One region of the Desulfonatronovibrio magnus genome, then DNA from elsewhere that is predicted to be linked to it. Evidence: riboswitches for the same ligand, from Rfam matches in the RefSeq annotation. Region 1 holds a riboswitch; the other holds the start of a gene.
What was found. Region 1 has a riboswitch for thiamine pyrophosphate ahead of thiC (phosphomethylpyrimidine synthase ThiC). Riboswitches for the same ligand answer to the same signal wherever they lie in the genome.
Positions count from the first base shown of each region.

Region 2: another riboswitch for thiamine pyrophosphate. It lies ahead of LZ23_RS12790 (sulfide-dependent adenosine diphosphate thiazole synthase); the one in region 1 lies ahead of thiC (phosphomethylpyrimidine synthase ThiC).

Region 1 covers NZ_KN882175.1:408,153-415,543, reverse strand. The annotation lists gene LZ23_RS22710 (VgrG-related protein) at 1-929, opposite strand, end outside; gene LZ23_RS13780 (nitroreductase family protein) at 1,398-1,907, shown strand; gene LZ23_RS13775 (PD-(D/E)XK nuclease family protein) at 1,963-2,679, opposite strand; TPP riboswitch at 2,980-3,075, shown strand; gene thiC (phosphomethylpyrimidine synthase ThiC) at 3,153-4,424, shown strand; gene LZ23_RS13760 (DMT family transporter) at 4,421-5,305, shown strand; gene LZ23_RS13755 (SgcJ/EcaC family oxidoreductase) at 5,402-5,782, shown strand; gene LZ23_RS13750 (cytochrome c biogenesis CcdA family protein) at 6,142-6,849, opposite strand; gene LZ23_RS13745 (thioredoxin family protein) at 6,866-7,309, opposite strand.
Region 2 covers NZ_KN882175.1:183,936-191,326, forward strand. The annotation lists gene cls (cardiolipin synthase) at 1-301, opposite strand, end outside; gene LZ23_RS12790 (sulfide-dependent adenosine diphosphate thiazole synthase) at 1,410-2,189, opposite strand; TPP riboswitch at 2,298-2,401, opposite strand; gene LZ23_RS12795 (Ig-like domain-containing protein) at 2,482-3,714, opposite strand; gene LZ23_RS12800 (collagen binding domain-containing protein) at 3,815-5,107, opposite strand; gene LZ23_RS12805 (DEAD/DEAH box helicase) at 5,170-7,391, shown strand, end outside.

The DNA of each region.
Region 1 (7,391 bases):
GCTGCAGAACTGTTGACAGATTCAAATCTCGCCGCCAGTTGTCCTGGCCTTACAGCTTCAGTTTGAACACTCTGCGCAGGCTGGGCAGGATTTTGAGCCCTGTATGCAGCATGTTCCATGTAATCTGACAATACATTCACCTTGCCCTTGCGGTCTGGTTCATGTTCTCTGAACGGTGGAACTCTTGCCAGAATTTCATTGAGAGTTTCCTGTCTGAGAAGATGAGGGACGACATTGTCCTGAGCAGGACTGATCAGCTTTTCTATAAATGTAGATTGCAGTGAAAGGGAATTGAAACCTGAGCTAATTCGTCTATGGTTAATCAGGTCGTCCAGATTGCTGAAGAAGTTTATTGCAGGATCGTCCTGCTCTGAAATGTTCATATTCTGGAGGTCTGGCTGGTTGATGCGGGCCTGAAAGTCAATTTTCTGTCGTACTTTGTTAACTGGAAATCTCGGAGTATCAGCTGATATGGCCATTCTTATCCTTGAACCGGAAGTCGTTTCGTCCATGACGCCAGGATCTTTGCCAACCGTCTTTTCTGAATCAGTATTCTGAGTTTTTATTCTGCTTAGAAGCACACTTTGAGGAATTGAGCTTGAAGCAACTGGTGCGGTAGAAGGAAGAGCGGTTGACAGACTGTTGTTCATGATAAGCTCCAATGTTTTGTTATGAGCTTCTTCTGAAGAACTCTGGCTGTTTCCCATAAGTTTTTGCTGCAGGGCAGCCATATGCTGCTCAGGATGATTTATGGGCGTGCCTGTCAGTTCTTTAGTATTGGCCTTGAAAAAATCGTTTTCCAGGATCAGATCAGCCTTCATTTCATGAGGAAAGCTGTTTATGGGCACAGCGCTGAGTATGGGAAGGGGATAGGCAGCGAGACAGGCAGTTAAAACTGCGGTACAAATTTTATTTATTCTTGAATTCATTGAGTAAATATAGTTTGAGGGAATTAGGTTGTATGTAATAGTTTGGCCCCTGGATGTTGTACGGGGACTGGTCTATTTTCCCTGAAAGGGTTCCCCGGATGAGATGCTTACAAGTAACTACAAATGTATATTTAATAAATTCAGAGCATTACGGTTTTACCATACAGATTGCTTCGGTCGCTTAGGCTCACTTGTGGGTGACAGGTTTTGAGCAACTACATCCCTGACAGCTCAGGTGTCATTGCGAGCGAGTCTTCGAGCGCGGCAATCCTTGTTGCGAGCGAAGTGAAGCAATCTCGCGCTAAGGCTATCTTATGTTACTTTATGTTACTCGCAGGTTCGGTCCTGGTCCGCCCGGATGAGATGCTTTTAAAGAAAATTGAAGAACAATGCAAACCCGGAGTTGACAACATATTATTGCAGTGGATAGTAGGTATTTGCTTATCTACTTAAAATCTGGAGGTGAATATGGACGTAATTCAGGCAATAATGACCAGGAGAAGTATAAGGAAGTACCAGGACAAGCCTGTATCTGATGAGAAAGTAAAAAATGTTCTTGAAGCAGCCATGATGGCTCCAAGTGCTGGAAATGCGCAGCCATGGCAGTTTATTATTGTTCGGGATAAACAGGCTTTGACAGCCATTAAAGAAATCAACCCTTATGCTGGCATGGCAGAGAATGCTCCCTTGGGGATTCTGGTCTGTGGTGATCTGAGCCTTGAAAAGTTTCCCGGCTATTGGGTGCAGGACTGTTCAGCAGCAGTGCAGAATATGCTGCTGGCAAGTCATGGTCTCGGCCTGGGTGCAGTGTGGACAGGAATCCACCCAATCAAACAAAGGGAGCAAGGTTTTTCAAAATTGTTCGACCTTCCTGAACATGTGGTGCCCCTGGCTTATATTGTTATAGGTTATCCGGATCAAAGCCCAAAATCTGAAAGCAGGTTTAAGCCTGAGCGAGTTCATACTGAAAAATGGTAACGATATGGCAATGTTTAAAGGGGAGCATTACTCGTTTACAGTGAATGAGGCCATATCAGAGTTGCTCTACCTCGATGGAGTCACCATAGGTCACTATATTCATCTTTCTGGCAATTTTTTCTGCTCTGGCATCAATCATGGGAGAAATGACAATTAGCTTGTCTGCTTTTCTTTGATGTCTTTTTTCATAAAACCGAGCTTTACGTTCAAAAGTATATATATCGGATTTGCTCATGGATGACTTAAGTTCACAAATGATGAGCAGATCGTTTTTGATGATGATGTCAAGCTCAATCTGATCAGGTTTTCCAAACACTTCGCCTGCATCATCAAACTCAGTAATGTTGATGACTTCTACGCCGAAGTTTTCTTCAAGTATGCCTGCCAGAGCGTCACGAAAAGCCTTTTCAGAACGTAGTCCCCACCTTGCCCCCAAAGCTCCTATGGATCGATCAATCTTTTTGGATAGAGCTACTATGACTTTTTGATTTTCATCCCACTTTCTGTCTTGCTCGTCCCATTTCTTGCTTTGTTTATCTAATTGTCTATTGTATTCATGCCACTTTCTGTTTTGTTCATCCCACTTGCGTGCGTTTTCTTCCCGATCACGACGCATTTCATCCAGTATTTCAGATACACTTTTTTGGGTTTCATCCTTGTCAGCATAGACTTCTCTCGTTAAGCGTAAAATATAGTCGCTTAGAGATGGATCATCCCTTAATAATTCCGGAAGTTCTTTTTTTATGGTTTCTTTCAAAGCTGTTGTATCCATGTTCTGTCCTTGTTCTAAAGTGTTTTTCCTGCATCTATGAAGGCAGGAGCAAAACTCCGTGCCATATGTAAAGGTCTAACCAGATACGTGCAGTATTGGATAAACTTTACTGACAGCAGATAGTAAAAGTCAACAGGGTTTCTGTTTGAGGAAGCAAATTATTTTCTTGCTTACCCTGGATTCCGTTTTTCGTCTGAATGATGAAAAAAGGTAGCTGTTTGACGCTGTAATGATATTAATTGTGAAAAAAGTAGTTTGAGGGAATTTGGTTGTATTATCCCTGTGTTTCTGATTAAATGCAATTTCGCCTGGGGGCGTCCATCTAATGGGCTGAGACAGTACCCCTTGAACCTGATCCGGATAATGCCGGCGGAGGGATTGGCGAAGTGATTTCAGCATCTTGTGAGAAATACAAGCTTATACCTGGAGTTTACTTCTGTCCCTCCTGAAACCAATTACAGGAGGTTTTTTTTATGAATACGCAACTTCAACAGGCCAGAGCAGGAAACATAACCCCGGAAATGAGAAAGGCAGCAGACCATGAAGGCATTGATGCCTCTAAGCTGCGCAATTTGATTGCCTCCGGTCTTGCTGTGCTCCCCAAAAACATCAATCATGATTTTGCCAAAGTTGTAGCCATAGGTCAGGGGCTGAAAACCAAGGTCAATGCCAATCTGGGCACAAGCAGTGAAAGCTCTGACCTGGAGCTTGAAAAAAGCAAGCTGTTCATGGCCCTTAAAGCAGAAACGGACTCCATAATGGACCTTTCTACCGGAGGTGATCTGAATCAGATCAGGACCATGTTTCTTGAAAATTCGTCAACAATGCTTGGAACTGTGCCCATCTACGGTCTGGCAGCAAAAATGGTGCGGGACGGCAGGCCTTTGAGCGACATTGATGGTGAGACGCTTTTAAGGGAAATTGAAGAGCAGTGCAAACAAGGAGTTGACTATATTACAGTGCATTGTGGAATCACCAGAGATTCTGTCAGAAAGCTCGAGGTGTCTGAAAGGGTCATGCCATGTGTGAGTCGGGGCGGTTCAATTCATATGAACTGGATTAAAAGACATGACCGGGAAAATCCACTTTATGAGGATTTTGACAGCCTTCTGGATATTGCTGAAAAATATGACGTTACTTTAAGCCTTGGAGACGGATTCAGACCGGGTTGCATTGCTGATGCCATGGACCCTGCCCAGCTTGAGGAACTTATGATCCTGGCAGAGCTGGCCAAAAGAGCCGTGGCCAGGGGGGTTCAGACCATGATTGAGGGACCGGGGCATGTTCCTTTAAATCAAATTAAAAGTCAGATTCAGCTGCAGAAAAGACTTTGCAACAATGCTCCATTTTATGTGCTTGGGCCTTTACCTACGGATATTGCAGCCGGATATGATCATATAACATCTGCCATTGGCGGCGCTATAGCAGGTGCAGCCGGAGCAGATTTTCTTTGCTATGTCACTCCTGCAGAGCACCTTGGCCTGCCAGGTGAAAACGATGTGTACCAGGGAGTGATGGCCGCCCGCATAGCAGCTCATATAGCTGACCTTGAAAAGGGAGTGCCCGGGGCATGGGATAAGGATATGGCAATTTCTAAGTGCAGGCAGAATCTTGACTGGGAAGGAATAGTCAGCAATTCCTTAGACAGGGAACTTGTCAGACAGAAGCTGGTCATAACTGAAGATAAAAAAGGATGCTCCATGTGCGGAAAGCTTTGCGCAGTGAGCTGTGAGGAGAAAATGTGATAACCCATAAAAGGGCCGGAATTGCCTTTGCCCTTGGTGCGACCATGATCTGGTCAGGAAATTTTATAGTGGCCAGAGGGCTTAATGAAGCTGTTAATCCGGCTACTCTGGCCATGCTCAGATGGCTTACCGCCTGTCTGGCCCTTTTTCCCCTGGCCGGGCCAGGTATGTGGAAGTCCAGAAATATTGTCATTAAACACTTTGGTTATCTCGCTGCTGCTTCATTGCTGGGCGTGACTCTTTTTAATACACTGATCTATGTGGCTGCCCATACGTCAACAGCCTTAAACCTATCCTTGATTGCAACTTCAACTCCAATATTTATAATCATTTTTGCTCGAATTTTTCTAAGTGAGAAAATAACCGCAGCCAGGGCAGGGGGTGTGCTGTTTGCTGTTTCAGGGGTGGTTCTGCTTATTACCAGGGCTGATTTGTCAGTTCTTCTAAGCTTGTCATTTGCCGGGGGAGATCTGTGGATGATTATGGCTGCTGTCATTTTTGGAGCTTACAGTATTCTCATTCGCAAAAAACCGGAAGAAGTCAGTCAGGGGGTGTTTCTCATGTCTACTTTTCTGCTGGGACTGATTATGCTTCTTCCCTGGGCAGGATGGGAAATGGCCATTCATGGAGCGCCCACATTCACTCTGGAAGTTATTGGTTCAATATTGTATATAGGCATAGGTGCCTCACTGATTTCGTTTTATCTCTGGACTGGTGCCATAGCGAGAATAGGACCTTCCCGGGCAGGAATTATATATTACAGCCTTCCCCTTTTCAGTGGATTGGGAGCTTTTCTTGTCTTGGGAGAGCCTGTTGGATGGATACATGCTGTCAGCGGACTGATGATTTTTTCAGGAATTGTTGTTGCCACCAGAAATTGAATTTAACCGCCTTTTGATTGATGCTCAGGCTGCGATGGATAGTGGCTGATTTTTTGCAGCTTTAAGTTTCATGTGGCGTAAATTTGGAGTTTTATTATGGAAAAAAAAGATATATCCAGTTTTTTGCGGGGATGGTGCTCCGCACTGAAAAGCTGCAGCATTGAAAAAATCATGGCCATGTATGCTTCAGATGCATTTTTCTTGCCGACTCTTTCAGCCAGGATAAGGCGCAACAGTGATGAAATCAGGGAATATTTTGAATTTCTGGTTCAGTTAGAACCGGCATGCACAGTGCAGCATGAAAATATCAGAATATTTGGTGATATAGCCATCAATTCTGGAGCATATACATTTTATGTGGTCAAGGGTGGAGACAGGGCAGCAGTGCCGGCCAGGTTTACCTTTGTTTATCATAAGAAAGGAGACGACTGGCTAATTGTGGAGCACCATTCATCTTTGTTTCCCGACGCAGAGTAGTACTACAGCGACATTTTAAGCTGTAAGGGGACTGCTCTTTTTCCCCGGATAGTCAGATTGTATTGCGTTTTAAGCTCGGCACCCGGGGGGACCGGGATCGAACCTGCGAGTAACTAAAAAATCAGCCTTAGCACGAGATTGCTTCGCTTCGCTCGCAACAAGGATTGCCGCGCTCGAAGACTCGCTCGCAATGACACCTGAGCTGTCAGGGATGTGGTTGCTGAAAACCTGTCACCCACGAGGGAGCCTAAGCGACCGAAGCAATCTGTATGGCAAAGCCATAATGCTTTGAATTTATTACATATTCGATTGTAGCTAATTGAAAGGTCGGCAAAAGTGGCTGTTCCCGGTGGTCCTTGTTATGTTGCGAAAAAGGGATTAAGAATGAAGTAGACTCCAAGTAAGGCAATGACGATGCCTGCAGCCTTTCGAAACCAGACACCGGCTCCATGCCAGGCTCTCAGCTCAAGAAGACGCCTGACAAAAGCAGCGGAACTGCCGGCCAGCAGAATGGGAAGGCAATGCCCCAGAGCAAAGAGAATGATCATGGTAATGCCTGTTCCAACCTTTTCCTGAACAGTGATAATGGCCAGAATGGGGGCCAGGAAACCGAATGTGCACATTCCGGAAAGCACTCCGTATCCCAATCCCAGACTTAGAGCTCCGAGATAGCCCCGCATTTTGAATTTATGCAGAAAATTGCCTGGAAGGGTGCATTGGGGTACTCCCAGCATTCCAAGAGCAACCCAGACCAGGATAGCTCCTATAAGTATCTGCCAGTAGCCTCCCACATCTCCGAGAACCCTGCCGAGAGCGGCGCATATGATGCCAATGATGGCAATGGTTATAAACAAGCCCAGGGAAAACAGTAAAGAATATGCACTGGCTTCCTTTGAATCAAGAATTTTCTGCTGTCCACCCACATAAGCTACGATGAGCGGGATGGCAGCAAGGTGACAGGGGCTGAATGCAACACTCACTATGCCCCACAGAAAAGATCCGGCAAAAGCAGCAGTTGTACCCTGAGTGATCCATGTATTTATGGAAATGAGAAAGGATTCCAGCATAATTGACAGCTTCTCCTCAAGTTTGTGGAGACATGGAGCCTGAGTCGGTCATTGTATTCTGCCTGCTCAGAAGATCTTCAAGAACATTGACGATGGATGCCTTGTCCATATAACCCTGATGTCGAAAGAACTCTTCGCCCCTGTGGTCAAAAAATATTTGAGTGGGAATGCTGGTTATCCTGAATCGCTGGCTTTGATCTGCATGTCTGCCAATATCAATAAAGGCGATTTTAACCTGATCAACATATACCTCCTGAAGCTCTTCAAGAATCGGGTCCATCATCTGGCAGGGCAGGCATGAGGCTGTTCCGAGATTGATAAAGGTGATCATGCCCTGGGCCGGTACGTCCGGCAGAGTGGCCCTTAATGCCTGCTCCTGCTTTTGTTGCTGGGCTGTGTACATGAACATCAGAGTAAATACAGCTCCAAGAAAGACTATGACTGCTGCGAATTTTTTCATCAATAATACCCTCGGTTGGTGAATGCCCTGATATGGGCTTTATCAGAATCAGGTGTTTGCTTAAAACGGGCTGCACTGTTTT
Region 2 (7,391 bases), 220 kb from region 1:
TAACAAGCACCCGGTAATCATCATTCACCTGGCAGCCAAGATAATTGGGACATTCGAGATATTGAGAATTAATCCTGTGAAAATCCTGATGACTTTTAAGTCTGCGACTGAGCCGAGGCCTGCTCAAACCATACTCACCCACCAGCAGATACATGATAAGTCCGAACCAGGGAGCCAGAAAAATAACTGCCACCCAGGCCAGGCTTGTGGTGGGGTCATCCTTACGCATTCCAATAACAGGAATCATACAGATTCTGATAACCCAGCCACCCAGTATCCAGAATAATGAATCAAAAATCATATTTTGTCTGATGAGGTATAATTTATGTTTTCCAAGCTTGAAATAACGACTCAGACGATAAATAGTTGGTTTTTAATCCATAAACAAGTGATTTCTTAACCTCTCCAAGGGCAAATTCTGCCAGAATCCAATGCAGCATCAATGTTATAAATTATTCCTCGCGGGGATTGTCCCAATTTCCGTAGAAGTTGCTCACCTGGGGGCCTGAGACCAAAACTGTGAGTAAGTTAAAATAGCCTTACCCCTCGTTCCCAGGCTCCAGCCTGGGGAAGTTTAGTTATTGAGGCTCCAGCCCTTCTTCAAAGTGTGGCTGGAGACACAAAAAAGAGGTATTCCCAGGCTGGAGCTTTGGAACAAGAAAAAACCTGGATTCCGGCTTTCGCCGGAATGACGGTAAAGAGTAAAAACTTGCTTTAACCGTCACCCCGGACTTGATCCGGGGTCCAGTTTTTTTTAAAGTTACTTGTAAGCTCCTCACGCGGGCGGCCCGAGACCGAACTTGTGAGTAACTTGAAATAGCCTTAACGCGTTAGAGATTGCCCGCTCGAAGACTCGCTCGCAATGACACCTGAGCTGTCAGGGATGTAGTTGCGCAAAACCTGTCACCCACGAGGGAGCCTGAGCGACCGAAGCAATCTGTATGGTAAAACCATAATATTCTGAATTTATTACTAATTTGGTTTTAGTTACTTGTAAGCTCCTCACCTGGGCGGACCAGGACCAAACGTGTGAGTAACTTTACGAGTCTGTCACTTTTCTGGAAATTGGGACAGTCCCCGCGAGGTACTTTAAAAAAGATTGATGCTGCATTGGTTCCTGGAAGAAATTTGCTTAAATGATAAAATTTACACAGCGAGGGACAGTCCCGGTGCCAGGCGTAAAGCTCTCATCTTTGACGGAACTTTTCTGGTAATTGAGAATCAATCATATGTAAAAATCTTAAAATTGTGAAAATTATAAACGTCTGATTTTGTTGGTAATTTGGTTTTAGTTACTTAGAAGGGACTGGCAGTCCAGTTATATTTTTCAACTATATGAAACTTATTGAAAAAACTCCAAGAGAACCAGTCCCCATCAACAAATAAAGAAGATATGCCTTATGCTGAAATCAGCTATCAAGGGCCTCAATGATACTCTGTGCTACTTTACGGCCAGACATAAGCATTCCGCCAAATATCGGCCCCATGCGAAATGATCCGAATGTGGCATTGGCAGACATGCCGCAGACATAAACCCCTGGAAAAGCCTCTTTTGTATTTTCCAGGGTGCTTTGCTCTGCTTTTTCCGCCCACATGGACTTTTCGCCTTCAAGAGCCCCGGATGGGGTATGAAGCTGGGCGTCAATCTTTCTTTGAATCACCTGCATGACCTCTACAGGATGACCTGTTGACTCAACCATATACTTTGTTCTAACAGTCAATGGATCCACATGCAGCCCTGCACTGTCCACCGCAGACCAGTTAATAACCAGCCCTGTTACCCGATTCTCTCTAATCATAACATCTTCAACTGATACCAGATTAAAAAAGTTTGCTCCAGCCTGGCAGGCCTTAGAGCCAATGGTGCAGACCGCCTCAACTGAATCAGCAGTAAAGTATCCCTGCTCGTACTGCTTTGATCTTACACCAAGTTCATCTAGAATGTTTTTGGCCTCTTCCTGAATAACAATCTCATTAAACATCATGCCGCCACCCCACATTCCACCTCCAATGGATAACTTTCGCTCAAAAACAGCTGTTTTCTTACCTGCCTTAGCCAGGTAATAGGCTGCAACCATTCCTGAAGGGCCTGCCCCGCAAATGGCCACGTCCAACTCCAGACAATCCACAAGCTTTTTGGTGTAAGTGTCAATAATTGCTTTGGAAATCACAATCTCATCAAGTGCCATTTCATCCTCCAACAGTTAATTTTTAACCAAAAAAAAGGGCTGTCTTCCCCAATGGAAAACAGCCCTGAAAAATCATGATTCGGTAATATATCAACCTGCATCATTATCTATGAATCAGTGCCACTTTCCTACGCCGGTATTAACCGGATCAGGTTCCAGGGGTCTTCCGGCAAATCCGGAATCTCAGGAAAAAACCTCCCCCAGTGACTAAACTACATGCCCCTTAAAGCGGGCGAATTAAAAGAACTTAAGAGTATCTGATGAAACCCCAAGTGTGGAGAGCAGATACAACTTAATCAATCAAGTCAATTATTTTTACAAAGAAAGAAGCTGACAGTCCTGCTGCTTCAGCTTTGATTTGCTTATCAGTTAAATCATCAACAGATAATTTAAGTAACACTCTACCATCTTCGTCAGTAGTAATCAACCCCTTATCCAAAAGGTCGCCATCAATATAAAAAAATACAGGCACGCCGACAACCGAAGTACCATCTTCACCTGACATTATAACCTGAACAGCATCTTCTAAGTGCTCCATTCGAATTGATGAGACTATGTAAGAAGTACCTCCAACTTGATCTGATGTAGTTGTTATGGATCTCGTGAGTGTTGTCCTCACAACATCAAGAGTAGCACTTACAGTTCCAGAAGAAGCAGTTACCCTTGCGGTATTTACTTCAGGTGGCAGAGTAAAGCTGACTTCAACTACTCCGTTTTGATTTGTAGTAGCTGAGCTTTCAATCTCTCCGGCAGTAATAACAAAATCAAGCTCAGCATCAGGCACAGGCATATCAAGAGCATTCAAAGCAGTTGCCCTTATGTCCCATCCAAACTGCTCCAGCCTGATGCGACTCACGCCGTAGCCAACTGTAATGGTGACAGTAGCTCTGGCTCCACTGGCAAAAGATACTTCAACAACATCAATCCCAGGCTCTGATCCGGCAATATATATGGCGCGAGCCTCATCATTGCCATCAAGGCGCTCATCAATCACATCCAAGTAGGCACCGGAATTGTTGGTTCGAAATGAGAAATTTACAGCCTCAGGAAAATCAGGGGGAAAATCATATTGAGCACTGGCCACCAGCTCAGTTCTTGCTGAAGGTAAAAGTACTGTAGATTCTGCTGTCAAAGAAACAGAAGTTACCGGGTGTCCGACAGTTATGGTGACAATAGCTTTAGCGCCACTCTCAAAAGAAACCTCAACAACATCGATACCCGGGTTGTCTCCAGCAATGTAAACCGCTCTGGCTTGCAGGTTTCCATCCAAACGCCTGTCTATGACGTCAAGACTGGCTCCTGAGTTGTTTGTCCTGAATGAAAATTTTACTCTATCCCAATAAGGATCACTTTCAGGCAGTGCCTGCACTTCAGTAGCGATAAGCATGGCCCTTTCACCTGGAGCAAGCTGAGTTCTGTCAGCTTCCAAAGAAACTGCAGTGACAGAACTGCCGCCTCCGCCACAAGACATTAGCATCAAGCCAAATATAACTATCGTAACAAAGCCAAAATAATACCTGGACATCAGTTATCTCCTGAGAATTAATTTAAAGATATCAATCAATTATTTAAGAGTTTTAAGCATTTGTAAACAAATATGTTTAGACAATCAAATTCCAACTAAATCAGAAGCCTGATTCTCTGGCGTGTGGTATCCAACTATCCTCAAGACCAAGGTCATGAATTACATCCTCAATCTGTGGTGCATAGTAATACAATCTTCCCCCTTTGGAACCAAGATAAGCATCTGAGTCCGGGTAATATCTAATATACCAGCCATCTGTTTGTTGAACATGCAAGTTGGACAGTGGCAAAAGAGCGGGATAAACAGACTCCAGCCAGTTCATTATCCTCACACCTGGCTGAGGCGACTGGTAATAACCTGTCATATTTGATGGGGGGGCGCCCCTGTGAATAGAAACAGCCTTATTGCCAGGTGGCACCCAACCTGGAACAGGCTTAAATTCAACAGTATAAGTACCTTCGGGAAATCCTTTCTCCAAATCTCCACTATGAAGCCAAACATCTGTACCAACCCTTCTCCATCTCGCTCCAAGAAAAGCAGCCGGAGCAGGCTCTATGAACACCCTTAAAGATCCTGTTTCAGTTGAAATCACATACCTCGCAGATTGGAAAGTGGTTGATCCTGCAGTAATTCTGACTGTAATATTTTCAGGTTTAATCCAGCCTGGTATGGCATTAAACTCCATGGTATAAATTCCAGGCCTGAGTCCAAAAATTGTAACCAAATCTTCATCGTACCAACCGCTTGGAAACTTTTCCAAGTCAGGAACGATGCCTGCCAGCCTCCACCCAGCGCCTGCCTCTCTTGCTTCAAGCGGCTCAAGAAAAACCTGTAAGTCCCCACCCTGCTGGTAAGTTACAGATAATACTATGGTCTCATCACCAATAATCGTCACAATCTGATTAGCAGGCCTTAACCATCCTGGAACCCTTGCAAACTCAATTACATGTTCACCTGCTTCAATATCTAATATCGTATCTCCACTACCGTACCATTGATCTGTACCAGTTATTCTCCATTGAGCTCCGGCATCCCTTGCTTCAAGGGGATTAATAATGACAGTAAGCCCTCCTGTTTGCTGAACATAGGTCACATTTAACCTTGCTGTCTCATCGCCCCGGATAGTTACATTTCTGGTTGGGGGGCTATCCCACCCATCTATATCCATGAATTCAACCTGATAGTCACCGGCAAGGAGGTTCGTTTCAGTATAACCACTTTCATTCCAATCAAGCTCGCCCACTCTTCTCCATTGGGCACCAGCATCTCTTACTGCCTCAGGTCCAATTGTTACCTGCAAGTTACCTGTCTGAGCAAAAGAGTTATCAGGCAACATAAAACCGTAAAACAAAAAAAGAACCGCCAGAATAAATGACAATGAAGATATTTTCATATTACTGCTCATCTTGAAATTTAAGATTAAAAGGTTACCCTTGTTTTAATGAGTTGAACTTTTTGATTATTTTTACTATTCAGCCAGTCTTGCAGAGTCCTGACGCCTGGTATGAATATACAGACAAAAACTCTATCAACTATAAAATTGACGTAACTGTTCACAACATTGGCAATAAGACTATTAAAGCAACCTGGATTCCGGCTTTCGCCGGAATGACGGAAAAGGGCAACTACCTGCTTAACCGTCACCCCGGACTTGATCCGGGGTCCATGTCTTTTTATTTGACCTTGCTGAACAGTTACAAATTGACTTTCCCAGGCAACAGTGCCAAATATTTATCGAAATCGCAAACAAAAAATCAGCAGAAAAATTCATTAATGCTTAATATCAGGCTCTCACCCGGCAAAAAACTAATCCTTGATAACGCAACTGTAGAGGACGCTTCAGTAGAGAAGTTTTCCCTGGCCTTTGCCCGTGACTGGCGTGAGGGGATGTTCATGCTTGGCGTGAGAAAGGAACAAACCATATGGTCTGCTTCAGCGCGCTACTGGGCGGAGATTGCAACCCAGTATCTCACAAAACTCTGTCATCTGCCACCTTCTCATACCGACTATCATATTTCCACTCCTGAAAATGAGCAGCTTATATCATGGGCTGAAAAAGCCCCTCCCATGCAGGGGGGAGAGTATTTATCCCCTGATGCTCTGGCACATATCTGGAAAGAGCTTGGCAATTGGGGCACCCAGGCCATTAAATCATGCAACGGGCTGGAAAACTTTCTGGATAAGTATGCCCCTCATTGGAACAAGGTGGGCAGAGTTACATTTCATCTTGCGGAAAACAAAAGCAGCACCGAGCTTCCATTTGCATTCATGGCCAGCTTTTCCACTGGTATTGGTTCATCCGGACAGGTCAAGCATCTGCCTCTCGGCAAAGCTCTGGAACTTTATGCAGGCACAAAAAACAAGCCAGCCCTTATCAGACTTCTGGAGCCGGTCAGCAAGGCTTCCAAGCTTTGCAACTGGGTTAAAGACATGGTTGAAAACGCCAGTATTTACCGACCCATGGCCTGGTCTGCTAACCAGGCCTACAGGATGCTCAAATCAGTAGACAGTTTAGAACAAAGCGGACTTATGGTTCGCCTGCCTGACTGGTGGAAAAAACGCCCCAGACCAACTGTCAATGCAGTCATAGGAGAAACAAAAAAAGGCATGTTTGGCATTGATGCCATGCTGGACTTTCGGGTGAAAGCAGCCCTTGGAGACCAGAATCTTTCCATGGAGGAACTCGAGGAGCTTATGTCGGGCGATTCCGGTCTTATTTTGTTCAAGGGTCAATGGGTGGAAGTTGACAAGGAGCGCCTGCAACAGGCCTTAGATCACTGGAAAGACCTGGAAAAATCATCAACAGGCGGGGAAATATCATTTATTGAAGGCATGAGACTGCTGGCCGGCACAGGACCAAACCTGGCCCATGATGATGCAGACATGGAAGAAGATGTCTGGTCCAGAACCATTGCCGGACAGGGTTTGAAGGAAACCCTGTCCAGGTTGCGCAGTCCTGCACTTCTTTCGGAAAAACTTAGCATCAATGACATTAAAGCAGAGCTTAGACCTTACCAGCTTGAAGGAACAGCCTGGCTCAATTTTCTTACTGAGCTCGGGCTTGGAGCATGCCTGGCCGATGATATGGGCCTGGGTAAAACCCTGCAAGTCCTGGCCATGCTTGGTCATCAATCCGCCTTGGGTCATAATGAACCATCCCTGCTCATTGTGCCCGCTTCCCTGCTTGGAAACTGGCGTTCCGAAGCTCAAAAATTTGCTCCTGGGCTCAAGTTGCTCTTTTATCATCCTTCAGAAATCAGCAAAAAAGATATGCAGGATGTGGAGAAAAAGCCTGAAGTGTGTCTAAAGGGATACCACCTCATGGTCACAACCTATGCCATGGCATCGCGAAGTCCATGGCTCAAAGATTTCAAGTGGCGGGTTGTCATTCTTGATGAGGCCCAAGCCATAAAGAACCATGGCACCAAACAGACCAAATCCGTTAAAAAGATACCGGCCATGGCCAGAATCGCCCTGACCGGAACACCCATTGAAAATCGTCTCGGAGATCTGTGGTCACTTTTTGACTTTCTTAACCCCGGACTTCTGGGCAACGCCAAACAGTTTCAAAGATTTGTCAAATCTCTTGAGGAAGGAAACTCCAAATCATTTGGACCACTTCGCAAACTGGTCAGTCCTTATATCTTAAGACGCCTGAAAACTGACAAATCAATTAT